DNA from 3 places in the Tistrella sp. genome. Region 2 is predicted to be linked to each of the others. Evidence: riboswitches for the same ligand, from Rfam matches in the RefSeq annotation. Region 2 holds a riboswitch; each other region holds the start of a gene.
What was found. A riboswitch is a leader RNA that binds a small molecule or an ion and turns the genes downstream of it on or off. The one in region 2 is predicted to bind cobalamin.
Positions count from the first base shown of each region.

Region 1: it holds a riboswitch for cobalamin, as region 2 does, so the genes downstream of both, CMO28_RS23525 (TonB-dependent receptor plug domain-containing protein) here and CMO28_RS22840 (hypothetical protein) in region 2, are expected to answer to the same signal.
Region 3: it holds a riboswitch for cobalamin, as region 2 does, so the genes downstream of both, CMO28_RS26670 (ribonucleoside-diphosphate reductase subunit alpha) here and CMO28_RS22840 (hypothetical protein) in region 2, are expected to answer to the same signal.

Region 1 covers NZ_NYWI01000073.1:26,306-31,327, reverse strand. Annotated here, with positions in the region: gene CMO28_RS23525 (TonB-dependent receptor plug domain-containing protein) at 1-1,900, opposite strand, end outside; cobalamin riboswitch at 2,066-2,282, opposite strand; gene CMO28_RS23520 (SDR family NAD(P)-dependent oxidoreductase) at 2,354-3,127, opposite strand; gene CMO28_RS23515 (YicC/YloC family endoribonuclease) at 3,289-4,179, shown strand; gene gmk (guanylate kinase) at 4,208-4,882, shown strand; gene CMO28_RS23505 (calcium/sodium antiporter) at 4,910-5,022, opposite strand, start outside.
Region 2 covers NZ_NYWI01000072.1:26,229-31,250, reverse strand. Annotated here, with positions in the region: gene cimA (citramalate synthase) at 1-520, shown strand, start outside; partial or broken gene CMO28_RS29975 (RNA methyltransferase) at 574-1,329, shown strand; gene pncA (bifunctional nicotinamidase/pyrazinamidase) at 1,519-2,148, shown strand; cobalamin riboswitch at 2,260-2,472, shown strand; gene CMO28_RS22840 (hypothetical protein) at 2,568-3,389, shown strand; gene CMO28_RS22835 (TonB-dependent receptor) at 3,420-5,022, shown strand, end outside.
Region 3 covers NZ_NYWI01000078.1:19,522-24,543, reverse strand. Annotated here, with positions in the region: gene CMO28_RS26680 (MmgE/PrpD family protein) at 1-608, opposite strand, end outside; gene CMO28_RS26675 (short-chain fatty acyl-CoA regulator family protein) at 750-2,183, shown strand; cobalamin riboswitch at 2,203-2,423, shown strand; gene CMO28_RS26670 (ribonucleoside-diphosphate reductase subunit alpha) at 2,558-4,462, shown strand; gene CMO28_RS26665 (ribonucleotide-diphosphate reductase subunit beta) at 4,453-5,022, shown strand, end outside.

The DNA.
Region 1 (5,022 bases), on a different contig from region 2:
GTGAGCCGTAGCCCAGAACCTCCTGATACTCCTCGTCAAAGAGATTGTCGATCCGACCGAAGATCTCGACCGTGTCGGTGAGATCATAGGCGGCGGTCAGGTTGACGAGGGTGTAGTCGTCGAGGGTGACGACGCTTCGGTTGTAGAAGGCATCGTAGGCCCAGTCTTTCTGTTCGCCGTTGTAGACGACAGAGAGGCCGGCCCGGCCACGGTTGTCGAGAAAGCGGGTCGAGAGATCGGCACTGGCGATGTGCGGCGCACGACGCACCAACTCCTGCCCGTTGGAGTCTTCTCCGTCTGTATACGTGTAGGCCAGCCGCAGATCGGCCCACGAAACCGGCCGTATGGTGACCGAGGTTTCTATCCCATTGATCCGCGATGTGCCGGGCAGGTTGATCGACGTGCTGCCGCTGCCTTGGATCAGATTTTCGATGTCCTGGCGGAACCAGCCGAAATCGATCACGAATCGACCATCGAAGAAGCTGTGCTCGATACCGGCATCCCAGCCGGTTGCCTCTTCAGGCTTCAGATCGGGATTTCCTTGATAGGTATTGCTGTAGCCGAACAACTCAAACAGGGTCGGGTTCTTGATGCCAGTTCCATAAGAAGCCCGCAGTTTGGTATCCGTGCCCGGGATCAGCCAGGCTGCGGTGAAGCGCCAGGTCTTCTGATCGTCGAAGATTTCATTCCTGTCGTAGCGTCCGGCCGCAGAGAGAAAGAGCTGGTCGTAGAGCCCGAGGCGGTATTCCCCCGCAAAACCTGTGGAATCAAAGGCACGGTCGACCGTTGACCAGGCACTGCTGGTTCGTACGGTTTCGCGTTCATACTCGGTTCCCAGCGAAAGATCGTGACTGACGGCGCCGGTCTCGAACCCGTAGTCGGTCTGATAGTCTGCCTTCAGCCGGCGGCCCAGATAGGTGCTGGTGATGCTGCCATCTGATCGGTAGTCGCGATCATGTTCGGTGTTGGCAAGGCCGACCTTATGATGCCAGCGGCCGTCCGCCATGGCGTAGCGCGCTTCGCCGCGCAGGAAGGTCTGCGTACCGCGGGTTTCCTCATCGGCGTCGTAAGGAAGAGTGGAATAGCCATCCCCTTCCGTACGATAGCGCACGGTCCTGCCGACCAGGGCGAATTCCAGATCCTCCGCCGGCCGCCAGCCGAATTTCGCGAAAGCGGACCGGTTGCGATAGCCGTCCTTCTCCGGATTGCCGGCGCGTTCATCGGCGGATGAGATGCCGTCGGTGCGGAAGCTCTGGGCCGAGACCAGGGCATCGAACGTCTGGTCGCCATAAGAGACCGTGCCGACCGCTTCGCGGGTGTCGAAACTGCCGGCCTCGGTCCGCACACTGCCCGAAAGCGGGCCGGACCCACGTTTGGTCGTGATGTCGATCACGCCACCCACGGCATCCGAGCCATAGAGCGCGCTCTGCGGGCCGCGCAGAACCTCGATCCGCTCGATCTCGTAAGCAAGCAGATGGCCGAAATCGAATTCCGACCCGCCCGAAGGATCGGAGACTTCTATGCCGTCGATGCGCACCAGGGTCTGATTGGCTTCCGAGCCGCGGATGCGGATCTGCGATGTGCCACCCACCGACCCGGTGCGGCTGACCGCAAGGCCGGGCACCAGACGCAGGACATCGTCGACCTGACGGATCTGCAAAGCCTCGATCTGTTCGGCTGTGATGACGGTGACGGCGCTGCCGACGGTCTCGACCGGCACCGGGCTGCGGGCGGCAGAGACGGAAAGCGGGGCGAGACGCGTGGCCTCGTCGGTTCCAGTCTCTTCGGCAGCGGCCAGGTTCGTAATTGCCAGCGGAGACAGCGTGATCAGTGGCAGGGCCAGGCCGGCACGAAGCTGACGGCGCGACCGGTGGCGGGCGGGTGGGCGATTGGTGGACACGGGGATACTCGACCTCGTTCGACTGCGTCATGCGGTCACTGCGAACGAGGCCGGCAGGGTGGCTGGTCGGGGCGGGAAGGGGAAGCCTTGGGGGGCTTATGGGGTCTTCATGCCGCGCCGCCACCGCTTGCAGAACCCATCGGTACACCCCGCCCGACGTGCTCGCCCGTGACCGCGAATGACGGCAGGTCTCCTGGCTCGCGGGTCATCGCACCACCGTCACCTTCCCGGCCCCCGTCGGGGCCAGTGGTTTCGAGACGGGGCACTCTCCGCTTACAGTTGCGGGGGCAGCCGCGGAATTGCCGGATTATGATACCGGCGCACCGCATTCCCTTTTCATCCTGCGGAACGACCGCAGGACACCGTCAGTGGAGCCATCCTGGCGCGAAGATCGCCCGTCTGGCAAGCGCGATGTGACATTCGCGTGTTTTCGCCGGATGGTTGCAGCGGCCGTCACTTCCCAGGCAGGCCGCCGAGCAGCCGGTCCGCCCAGGCGGCCGGCAGGGCGGCGAGCAGCCAGCAAAGGGCCGCCAGTTGCCACGGAAAGGCGATGCGCGCCCGGTTGCGGTCGAGCCCGCGGCGGATGATCCGCGCCGCCCGGTCGGCATCCATCAGGAAGGGCATCGGAAAGCGGTTGCGGGCGGTCATCGGCGTGCGCACGAACCCCGGGCAGACGACAGACACCCGTAGCCCGCCATGGGCAAGGCGCGGACGCAGCCCTTCGCCCCAGGCCTTCACGGCCGCCTTTGATGCGGCATAGGCAGGCGCCCCCGGCTGGCCGCGATAGCCGGCGAGGCTGGCGACGATGGCGATCGCTCCGCGCCCGCGACCCAGCATCAGCTCGGCTGCGGGCAGCACGGTGTTGACCACGCCGTCGACATTGACCGCGAAGATGGCCCTGGTAACCTCTGCCGAAACCGCGCCGCCACTGCCGGTTTCGTTGCCTGAGATGCCGGCATTGGCGATCATCAGGTCGAGGGGCGCGCCTGCACCGATCGCGGTCACCCAGGCTGCGACGGCATCGGCATCGGTGACGTCGAACCGCGCCACATCCACCTCGGCACCACGGCTGCGGGCGGCGGCTGCCACGGCTTCCGTGCGGTCCGTGTCGCGGCCATGCAGGGAAAGTCGGATGCCCGGTCCGGCATATTCCAGCGCCAGGGCAGCGCCCAGTCCGCTGGACGCGCCGGTGATCGCGATATGGCGGGGCGTGGGGGATGCGGTCATGGGACGCGGGTGGTCCTGGTGGACATCCGACGGGCAGCGTCGGAGACTGTGACGTGATCAGACCCGGATGGTCATCCGAGGCTTGGCGGGGGCGGGACGGGTTCGTATAGTCCGCCCGTCCGACCCGCCCCTGATCATCGCTCATCCTCGGGAGATTGGCCATGGCGCTTGCCAGCATGACAGGATTCGCCCGCGCCGATGCAGGCGATGCCCGCTATGGCTGGAACTGGGAAGTCAAGAGCGTCAACGGCCGCGGGCTGGACCTGCGGATCCGGCTGGCGCCCGGTTTCGACCAGCTGGAACCGGTCGTCCGCAAGGTCGCCCAGGACCGTATCCGCCGCGGCCATGTCAGCGTGCAGCTGGGCCTGGTGACCCATGCCCGGGGCGCGCGTCTTCGCATCGATCCCGAGGTCGCCGACGGGCTGGGCGAGGTTCTGACCGAGCTTCAGCGACGCTTTCCCAAGGCGAAGGTGCCGCGGCTCGACGGCCTGCTGCGGGTGCCGGGCCTGTTGCAGATGGTGGAGCAGGAGGAGAGCGAGGCCGTTCGGGCGGCGCGCGAGCATGCGATGACCGAGAGCCTGATCGCCGCCTTCGATCGCCTGGTCATTGCCCGCGCCCAGGAAGGGGCGGCTCTGACCCGGTTGCTGACCGAACATGTCGATGCGATCGAGGGGCTGGTGACCGAGGCTGCCGGCCTGGCCGCCACCCAGCCTGCGACCATCCGTGCCCGGCTGGAGGAACAGCTGCGCAGCCTGCTGCAGGACCGCGCGGGTGCTGCCGAAGACCGGATCGTTCAGGAAGCCGCGATGCTGGCTGCCAAGGCCGATATCCGTGAAGAGCTGGACCGGCTGGTCGCCCATGTCGCCCAGGCACGGGAGCTGATGGCCGCCGACGAGCCGGTCGGGCGCCAGCTCGATTTCCTGGCGCAGGAATTCAACCGTGAGGCCAATACGCTGTGCTCGAAATCTTCCGACACGGCGCTGACGCGGATCGGACTTGCCCTCAAGACCCGGATCGATCAGCTCCGCGAGCAGATCCAGAACGTCGAATGAGCTTCGACATCACCGCCTCTCAGGGACCATGCTGCTGATGACCGACACCACCGCCGCACGCCGCGCCCCTCATGATCGCCGGCGTGGCTTGATGCTGGTGCTCTCCTCGCCTTCGGGTGCCGGCAAGACCACGCTGTCGCGCCGCCTGCTGTCGCAGGACGACGACATCACGCTGTCGGTCTCGGTAACCACCCGCCCGATGCGCCCGGGCGAGGTGGACGGCGTCGACTATCACTTCATCGATCGCGCGAGTTTCGATCGCATGGTGGCCGAAGAGGCGCTTCTTGAGCATGCGACCGTGTTCGAAAACAGCTATGGCACACCCCGGGCCGCGGTAGAGGCGACGCTGGCCGACGGCCGCGACGTTCTGTTCGACATCGACTGGCAGGGCACCCAGCAGCTGGCCGACCGGGCGCGCGACGACCTTGTGACCGTCTTCATCCTGCCGCCCTCGATCGCCGAACTGGAGCGCCGCCTGACGACCCGGGCTCAGGACAGCGCCGAGGTGGTGGCCAAGCGCATGGCCAAGGCGGCGGATGAGATGAGCCACTACGCCGAATACGACTATGTGCTGGTCAACGAGGATGTCGACCGTACTCTGGCGGATCTGGAGGCGATCCTCAGGGCGGAGCGCCTGCGGCGCCGACGCCGGCTCGGCCTCAGCGGCTTCGTGAATGTGATGCGCGAGGGCGCCGGCCGCTGAGAAAGCGCGCCGGCACCCCGACGCATATCAGGCGAGCCCCAGCGCCCCGCGGATACCGGGTGAGAGCTGGGCCGCCAGATAGACCAGATAGGCCCCCAGGAAGATGCCGGATTCCCGGCGTCCGATGCGCCAGCCGGTCC
Region 2 (5,022 bases):
TGCCTATGACGGCGCCGAGGCCAGCCTGGAGCTGCTCGCCCGTCGCGCGCTGGGCGAGGTGCCGGAATATTTCCGCCTGCTGTCCTTCCGGGTGATCGACGAGCGCCGCTACAATGCCCGCGGCGAGCTGGTGACCCTGTCGGAAGCGACGATCAAGATCTCGGTCGGCGGGGTGCCGGTGATGGCGGTGGCAGAGGGCAACGGCCCGGTCAACGCGCTCGACACTGCGCTCCGCCGGGCGATCGCCCAGACCTATCAGCCGGTGCGCGACATGCGGCTGGTCGATTATAAGGTCCGGATCATGTCGGCCCCGGACGGCACCGGCACCGATGCGGTGACCCGGGTGGTGATCGAAAGTGCCGATACCGCCGGCGACCACTGGTCGACGGTCGGCGTCTCGGCTAACGTCGTCAATGCCTCTTACGAGGCGCTGGCCGACGGCATCACCTGGCGGCTCTATCGCGCCGGGGGATCGGTGCAGGCGGCGGCAGAGGTTGCGGCGGCCAATAGCGTCGCCTGAGGATACTTTGCCCGGCGGCCGGCTCCCTTCGCAGCAACAAGATATATGAGCGCATGACCGATCAGTCCGAGCAGCGGCCGCCCAAGGCGGCCGCCACCCGTGGCATTGAAGGTGCCGTCGGCAACCAGGCCGCCATCATCCTGGTGAACACCCAGATCGCCGACAATATCGGCTCGGCCGCACGGTCGATGCTGAATTTCGGCCTGACCGACATGCGTCTGGTGGCACCGCGCTGCGAATGGCCGAGCGAGCGGGCGCGGGTTCTGGCCTCGGGCGCCGATGCGGTGCTCGACAACGCCCGGATCTATGCGACGGTGGCGGATGCGGTCGCCGATCTGGATTTCGTGGTCGCCTCCACCGCGCGGCCGCGCGACATGGTGAAGCCGGTGGCGACACCCGCCGCGGCGGCGGCGCGCATGCGCGGCCATGTCGAGGCCGGCGGCCGGGTCGGCATTCTGTTCGGCCCCGAGCGCACCGGGCTTGAGAATGACGATGTGGCTCTGGCCGATCTGATCCTGACGGTGCCGCTCAACCCCGCTTTCGCCTCGCTGAACCTTGCCCAGGCAGTGGCGCTGGTCTCGTATGAATGGTTCACCGCACGCGACGAGACCGTGCCGGTGCAGCTCGATTTCGGCCGCTATGGCCGGGCGAGCAAGCAGGAGATCGATGCCTTCCTGGAGCATCTGGGCCAGGCGCTCGACTGGTCGGGGGTGGTGCGCAACCGGCAGATGCGGCCGACGATGCTGCGCAATCTGCAGGCAATGTTCCTGCGTGCCGATCTGACCGGGCAGGAGGTCCGCTCGCTGCGTGGCTTCCTGCACGGGCTGATGATCCGGGGCGCGCGCGACGAGGAACTGGCGGCCTTCCCGTCCTATCGCCGCCGCCGCGAGGCGCTGGATCAGGCCGAGACCGGCGGCGCCTCGGCCGAGACCGGCGGTCGCCGGTCGTCCCGTCGCCGCCGTCATGCCGAAGCCGAGGCGCGCGCCGAGGCCCTGCGGCTGCGTCCGGGCGCCGGCGATGCGCTGATCGTGACCGATCCGCAATATGACTTCATGCCCGGCGGCGCGCTGGCGGTCGCCGGCGGCGACGAGATCGTGCCGGTGGTCAACCGGATCGGACGGCTGTTCACCGAGGTGGTGCTGACCCAGGACTGGCACCCGGCCGGCCATGCCTCTTTCGCTTCCAGCCATGCCGGCAAGGCGCCGTTCCAGACCGCGGAGCTTGCCTATGGCACCCAGGTGCTCTGGCCCGACCATTGCGTGCAGGGCAGCCATGGCGCCAGGCTGCATGACGATCTGGATCTGCCCCATGCCCGGCTGATCATCCGCAAGGGCGACGACGCCACGGTCGACAGCTATTCGGCCTTCCTCGCCGCCGACCGGCGCAGCGCCACCGGGCTCGACGGCTATCTGCGCTCGCGCAGCGTCAAGCGGGTTTTCGTCTGCGGGCTCGCCACCGATTTCTGTGTCGCCTGGACGGCGCTCGACGCCCGGGCCGCCGGTTTCGAGGTGGTTCTGGTGGAAGATGCCTGCCGGGCCATCGATACCGACGGCTCGCTGGACCGCGCACGCGCCGAGATGACGGCGGCCGGTGTGCGCTTCGTATCCGCCGGTGATCTGTTCATCTGACCGAGGCCCCCGCAGCATGTCTGTCGGGGGCGTTGCATCATCTGAAAATGTTATGTTATATCGTATCAATAACCAGGAGGGCGGGATGCTTGACCAGTCATGGGCGGCTCCACTATCGTCATCCGCGACGGTTCCCCTCGGGGATCAAAAGGGAACGGGGTGCAGGCGGTGATCCGCGTCAGGCCCCGGCTGCCCCCGCAACTGTAGACGGCGAGCTGGCCGTCAGCGATGCCACTGGTTGCCCGGCATATCGGGGCGCCGGGAAGGCGACGGACCGGCGATGACCCGTGAGCCAGGAGACCTGCCGTCATTCGTGGTCACGCGCGTGCCCATCGGTCGGGGTGTATCGATGGCGATCCGGGGGGAATGCTCCACCCGGATCCGGCCTGCGGTGACGTGCCACGCAGGTGAGGCCCAAGATGTCCGCCACGCCCCGGGCTGCCGTGCCATCGGCCGCGGCCAGCTCTCCATTTGCCAGCCCACCATCCGCCCTCTGGGCGGATGCCGATGCCGCCTTCTTCGCCGAACAACTCGCGCGGTCGGACTATGCCCGCAATCTGGGCGATACGCTTCGTGCGCTTTACGGCGGCCGGCCGCGCAGCCTGATCGATATCGGCGCCGGATCGGGCCTGCTCGGCCAGGCCGTGATCGCCCGCGGCGGGCGCTGGTGCGCCATCGAACCCAATGCCCATATGCGCGGCCGGCTGGCCGGGCTTGCCGAGGCGCGGCCCGACCTGTCGATCGAGATCCGCGACGCCGTCTGGCAGGAGCTTGCGCCCGCCGATCCGGCGGCGCCGGCCGATCTGGTGCTCTGCGCCAATATTCCGGGGCCGATCGGCCAGGCCCGGGCGCTGCATGCCCGCACCCGGCCGCTCGGCCGGATGCTCGCCTGGATCGTGCCGGCCCAGGCGGGGCCGCGCAGCTGGTGCCTGGCGGGTTTCCTGCCATCCCATCTTCATGGTGAAGACATCACCCCCGGCGACCGGCCGGCGCTCGACGAGTTGGGGGGCGACCTTGCCCCCGATACGGTCCATCTGGTGCCCTGGACCTTCCGGGCGCTGTTTCCCGACCGTGCCGCCGCACGTGCGCATATGCTCGACCATCTGGGCCGCCGCGGTCATGCGGTGGACGATCTGGAGGCGCGGCTCGATCGTCATCTCGATCTGGCGTTGGTCGAAGCCGATGGCGGGGTGATCGCCGAGGCGCCCAAGCTCTCCGCCGTCTTCCTCTGGCACAGCTGAACAAATCATAAGAAACCGGATCGTCCGTCCATGCGCATCACCTCTCTGCGCCGGCCCGCCCTTGGCGTGCTGGCCCTGTCCTGCTCCGTCGCCTGTCTTCCCGATGCGGCGGAGGCCGACGCCGCCACCGAACTCGACCGCATGCTGATCACCGCCCAGGGCCGCGACGAACCCCGCGCCCGGGCCGCCGGCACCGTGCAGGTGATCGATACCGCTACCATCCGCCGGTCGTCCGCCCGGTCGGTGACCGATCTTTTGGCCGAAAACGCCGTCGGCTTCTTCAGCGACTGGAGCCCGGGCCAGACCTCGTTCAACATCCGCGGCGGCGCGACCGACGGCCAGGGCCGCGACTGGCGCAGCCAGGTGACGGTGCTGATGAACGGCCGCCGTGCCGGCACCGCCAATCTCTCCAAGCTCTCGCCCGACGATCTGGACCGGATCGAGATCATCCGCGGCCCGGCCTCGGTGATCTACGGCGCCCAGGCGATCGGCGGCGTGGTCAACCTGGTCACCCGCAGCGGCGCCACCGAGGACCCGGGCAGCGAGATCACCGCCCGTGCCGGATCCTTCGGCCTGGCCCGTGGCCATGCCGCCAATGCCGGCGGCACGGCCGGCTTCGACCATTATGTCGGCATCGGCGGCGGCCTTTCCGACGACTACCACACCCCCGAGGGGCAGCTTGCCAACACCGCCTGGAAACGCGGTGGCGGTCTGGCGGCGCTGGGCTTCGAGAGTGAGGATGTCGGGCGCATCGATCTGACGCTCCGCACCGACGGTGTCTATGATGCCGGCTTCCGCGGCTCGCAATGGGATCTGGACAACACCGACGACCGGCGCAACGCCTCGCTCGATCTTGCCTGGGACACCGAATTCGGCGGCGGGCTGGGGCTTTCGGCCCAGGCCTATGCGGTGCGTGATGTCGACAGCTTTCACTGGGGGTCGGAGCGTCAGCGCAGCGGTGCGCCGGGCTTTTCGGTCGACGACAACCGCCGCCAGCTCGACGTGCTGGGGCTGAAGCTGGCGCCGCGGCTGGCGGTGGGGGACGATACCGACCTTCTGTTCGGCATCGATGCCGAAACCGCGAAACTGCGCAGCGATCGCTTCCGCCAGTCGGTCTCGGGCGGGGCCACCTCTCAGGTGCCGCCCTATGACATCAACCAGGATACCGAGGATTTCGGCGTGTATGGCGAGGGCGTGCATCGGGCCTTCGACGACGCGCTGACCCTGCGGGCCGGCGCCCGCTGGACCTATGGCCGGGTCTCGACCAGGGCCACCCCCAACCAGCCGCTGCTGGTGGAGCGCACCGAAAGCTGGGACGATGTCACCTGGAGTGTCGGCGCCGCCTGGGCGGCCTGGCCGACGGTGACCCTCAGGGCCGGCGTCGCCACCGGCTTCCGCGCGCCGACCGGCACCGAGCTTGCGGCGGACTTCACCGCCGTCGGCGGCGGCCGCACCTTCGGCAACCCGAACCTCGATCCCGAACGCAGCCTGCAATACGAAATCGGCGCCGCCCATGCCGATGGGCCGCTGTTCCTGGATCTGGCGCTGTTCCAGAACACCATCACCGACCGGATCACCACCGTCACCACCGGGCCGGATGAGCGGACCTATGCCAATTCCGCGGGCGATGCGG
Region 3 (5,022 bases), on a different contig from region 2:
AGCGCCTGCTGCACCGCCTGGAGGATCACCTCTGCCGGCAGGCCCAGCGCCGCGCCGATGCCGGCGGCGGCCGAGGGGCCCAGATGGGCGATGTGGTCGATGCGGTGCTCGTGCAGGCAGATGCCCTTCACCAGATCGACCTGGATCTCGTAGGCGGCGGCAAGGCCGCGAAGCAGCCGGTCGCCGTTGAGCCCGCAATGCTGGGCGACTGCCAGCACCGGCGGGATGTTGTCGCCCGGATGGGAATAGTCGGCGGCGAGGAATGTGTCGTGGAAGTCGAGTTCACGCACCGCGACCCCGTTGGCCCAGGCCGCCCATTCGGGCGAAACCCGACGATGAGGTGACAGGCCGAAGACCGTGGCGCCGGGGGTGAAGGGGTGCGCGGCCGCCTGGGTGCGGGCGCTCACCACCGGCCGGCGGGCGAGGGCGGCGGCGGCGACCGCGGCATTGTCGATGATGCGGTTGCCGATCATCTCGGCCACTTCGGCACCGACCGGTACCGGGTCGGCGGCAACGGCCGCGATCTTCCAGGCGAGCTGATCCTCGCGGGGCAGATGGTCGGCGGAACGGTGGGCGCGAACCTCGTGCAGGATCACCAGGGGCCTCATTGCTCTTGCATCGGATGGGATGCTTCGCAATATACGCAGACGGAAAAACCCGCAAATGACTGAAAATGCGTGGGTTTGCGAAGGGTGGCCCGGAAGTTTGCGAAGTTTGCGAAGATTCGGGGAGCGAAGGATGAGCCGGGCATGAGCAAGGCATTCATGGGTGTGCGGCTGAAACGGCTGCGCGAGGAACGCGGCCTGACCCAGGCGGCACTGGCCCGCGCGCTGGACGTGTCGCCCAGCTACCTGAACCAGCTGGAACGCAACCAACGGCCCCTGACCGTGCCGGTGCTGCTGAAGATCAATGCGGTCTTCGGGGTCGATGTGCAGATGTTCTCGGAAGACGAGGAGGCGCGGCTGATCGCCGATCTGCGCGATGTGTTGAGCGGCGAGGGGGCCGGCGGGCGGGCGTCGATGGCCGAGATCCGGGAACTGGCCGCCGGTATGCCCGAGATCGGCCGGGCGCTGGTCGGGCTGCACCGGAACTGGCGGGCGGCGGAAGAGCGGGCCGATGCGCTTGCCGCCCGGTTGGGGCAGGACGTCGCCGGCCAGACCCTGACGCCGATGCCTTACGAGGAGGTGCGGGATTTCTTCTATGCCCGCCACAACCATGTGGCCGAGCTGGACCATGCCGCCGAGGCGCTGAACACCGCGGCAGGCCTGGTTCCCGGCCGGGTTCTGCCGCGGTTGATCGCCCATCTGCGCCGCCGGCACGGTGTCGAGGTGATCGACGACGAAGAGCCGGGCGAGGCGGAAAGCCGGGGCGGGGTGCTCAGCCGCTTCGATCCCGAGCGCCGGGTGCTGCGGCTGGCAGCCGGGCTGCCGCCGGGCCGGGCCGCCTTCCAGATCGCCAGCCGGCTCGCCTTTCTGGAACAGGGGGCGGTGCTGGACCGGCTGTCGGCCGATCCGGGCTTTTCCGGGGAAGAGGCGCGGGTGCTGGCGCGGATCGGCCTGGCCGCCTATTTCGCCGGGGCGCTGATCCTGCCCTATGCCCCCTTCCTGGCGGCTGCGGAGGAACTGGGCTATGACATCGAGCGGCTGTCCCGCCGGTTCGGGGTGGGGTTCGAGACCATCTGCCATCGCCTCAGCACGTTGCAGCGGCCCGAGGCGCGGGGCGTGCCGTTCTTCTTCGTGCGGGTCGACCGGGCCGGCAATATCTCCAAACGTCAGTCGGCGACCGATTTCCACTTCTCGCGGGTCGGCGGCAGCTGCCCGCTCTGGAACGTGCACGAGGCCTTCGCCAGCCCCGGCCGGATCCTGACCCAGCTGGCCCGCATGCCCGATGGCCGGACCTATCTCTGGATCGCCCGCACCGTGGGACGCATGGGCGGCGGCTGGGGCGCACCGGGCAAGAGCTTCGCCATCGGGCTTGGCTGTGACCTGCGCCATGCCGGCCGGCTGGTCTATGCCAAGGGGCTGGACCTGTCCGATCCGGAGGCCGCGACGCCGATCGGCGCCGGCTGCAAGGTCTGCGACCGCCCGGCCTGCCCGCAGCGCGCCTTTCCGCCGGTGGGGCGGCGCCTGGCGGTCGACGAGGCGGAACGCCGCTTCGCCCCCTATCCCGCGGCCGAGGCTTGACGGCGGGACGGCGATCTGCACAAGATGCGGCGTTCTCGGTTCCCCAGGTCCACAAGATCTGGGGCTAAGAGGGAATCCGGTGCGACGGGGGACACCCCCGTCAATGCCGGAGCTGTCCCCGCAACTGTAGGCGGAGAGCGGCCACGCAAGACTGGGCCACTGACGGGCAACCGTCGGGAAGGCCGGCGTGGCGGCGGTGACCCGCGAGCCAGGAGACCTGCCGGAACCTTGGAATGATACGTCCCTGGGCGGGGAGTCCCGGCGGGCGCATGGCGGTTTCCGTCCGGCGACCCGCGGGTTCTGATCCCGTGCCCGCGCGTTCGGCCTGCCCTGCGTTCATCCGGCCCCGGTCCGCAGATCGATGGGTGAACGCCATGACCTCTCTCGCCTTCGACTTCGACCGGCACGGCCATCTGGTTCCGGTGACGGCTTCGCTGCCGCCCGAAGCCGTGCCGCGCCGGCCGCAGGCGCCGATCCCGTTTCCGCTGGCCCCCAAGCCGGTGCCGGCCGATCTGGTGCTCGATCGTGGCCGTGATGCGCTGCTGACCGATTTCGGCAAGGCGACGCTGCGTGACCGCTATCTGATGCCGGGGGAGAGCTATCAGGATCTGTTCGCCCGGGTCGCCTGCGCCTATGCCGACGACCGGGCCCATGCCCAGCGGATCTATGATGCGATCTCGCGGCTCTGGTTCATGCCGGCGACGCCGATCCTGTCCAATGGCGGCACCAGCCGCGGCCTGCCGATCTCGTGCTTCCTGAACGCGGTGCCCGACAGCCTGGACGGCATCGTGCGGACCTGGAACGAGAATGTGGCGCTCGCCTCCAATGGCGGCGGCATCGGCACCTATTGGGGCGAGGTCCGTTCCATCGGCGAGCCGGTGAAGGGCTGCGGCGAGACATCCGGCATCATCCCCTTCATCCATGTCATGGACGGGCTGACGCTGGCGATCTCGCAGGGCTCGCTGCGTCGCGGATCGGCCGCGGTCTATCTGGACGTGCATCACCCGGAGATCGAGGAATTTCTTGAAATCCGCAAGGCCTCGGGCGATTTCAACCGCAAGGGCCTGAACCTGCATCACGGCATCGCGATCACCGATGCCTTCATGGAAGCCGTGCGCGATGGCGCCGATTTTCCGCTGATCAGCCCCAAATCCGGCGCGGTGATGCGCCGCATCGACGCCAGGCGGCTGTGGCAGCGGATCCTTGAGACCCGGCTGCAGACCGGTGAGCCCTATCTTCTGTTCATCGACACGGTGAACCGGGCGCTGCCGCGCCATCAGCGGGCGCTGGGGCTCAAGGTCTCGACTTCCAACCTGTGCAGCGAAATCACGCTCGCGACCGGCGCCGATCATCTGGACGAGGAACGCACCGCGGTCTGCTGTCTTGCCTCGCTCAACATCGAAACCTGGGATCAGTGGCAGGGTGAGGCGGGGGTCGTCGAGGACGTGCTGCGCTTCCTCGACAACGTGCTGACCAGCTTCATCGAGACGGCACCCGACGAGATGGCCCGGGCGCGCTATTCGGCGATGCGCGAACGCTCGGTCGGGCTGGGCGTCATGGGCTTTCATGCCTTCCTGCAGGCGCGCGGCATCCCGTTCGAAAGCGCGATGGCCAAGGCCTGGAACCTTGCGATCTTCCGCAGGCTGCGCCAGGAGGCCGACCGGGCCTCGGTGTTCCTGGCCGAGGAGCGCGGCCCCTGCCCGGACGCGGCCGAGGCCGGCATGCAGGCGCGGTTCAGCCACAAGCTCGCCATCGCGCCGACGGCGTCGATCAGCATCATCTGCGGCGGCACCAGCGCCTGTATCGAGCCGGTCCCGGCCAATATCTACACCCACAAGACGCTGTCGGGCGCCTTTCCGGTGCGCAACCCGCATCTGGCCCGGCTGCTGACCGAACGCGGCCTCGACCGGCCCGAGATCTGGCAATCGATCGTCGAGCACGAAGGATCGGTGCAGCATCTGGACGGGTTGACCGACGACGAGAAGGCGGTGTTCCGCACCGCCTTCGAGATCGATCAGCGCTGGATCGTGGAACTGGCGGCCGACCGTGCACCCTTCCTGTGCCAGAGCCAGTCGCTGAACCTGTATCTGCCGGCCGATATCGATAAATGGGATCTGCACATGCTGCACTGGACCGCCTGGGAGCGGGGGGTGAAGAGCCTTTATTACTGCCGCTCCAAATCCATCCAGCGGGCGGGCTTTGCCGGCGGCACCCGTGCCGGGGCCAGCCTGGCCGCGACCGCACGCACCGATTACGAGGAGTGCCTGGCATGTCAGTGAGGCGCGTGATCGCCGGCGATCTCGATCCGATGACCCTGGTCGGCACCGGCCGGGTCGGGCTGCTGACGGCCACCGGCACCTATGACGTGGAGCGCTACCCCTGGGCCTATGCCTTCTGGAAGCGCCAGCAGCAGATCCACTGGATGGGTGAAGAGGTGCCGCTGGGCGGCGACGTCAAGGACTGGACCTCGGACCGGCTGAGCGATGCCGATCGCGGCCTGCTGACCCAGATCTTCCGCTTCTTCACCCAGTCGGATATCGAGGTCGGCGACAATTATCTGAAGCGCTATCTGCCGCTGTTCCAGCCGCTGGAAATCCAGATGATGATGGCCGCCTTCTCGAACATGGAGACGGTGCATATCGATGCCTATGCGCTGCTGCTGAAGACGCTGGGCATGCCCAAGGCCGAGTTCGAAGCCTTCCGCGACTATGCCGACATGCGCGCCAAGGCCGATTACATGCACAGCTTCGGCACCGGCACGGTGGCCGATGTGGCGCGGACGCTGGCCATGTTCGGCGCTTTCACCGAAGGCATGGCGCTGTTCGCAAGCTTCGCAATG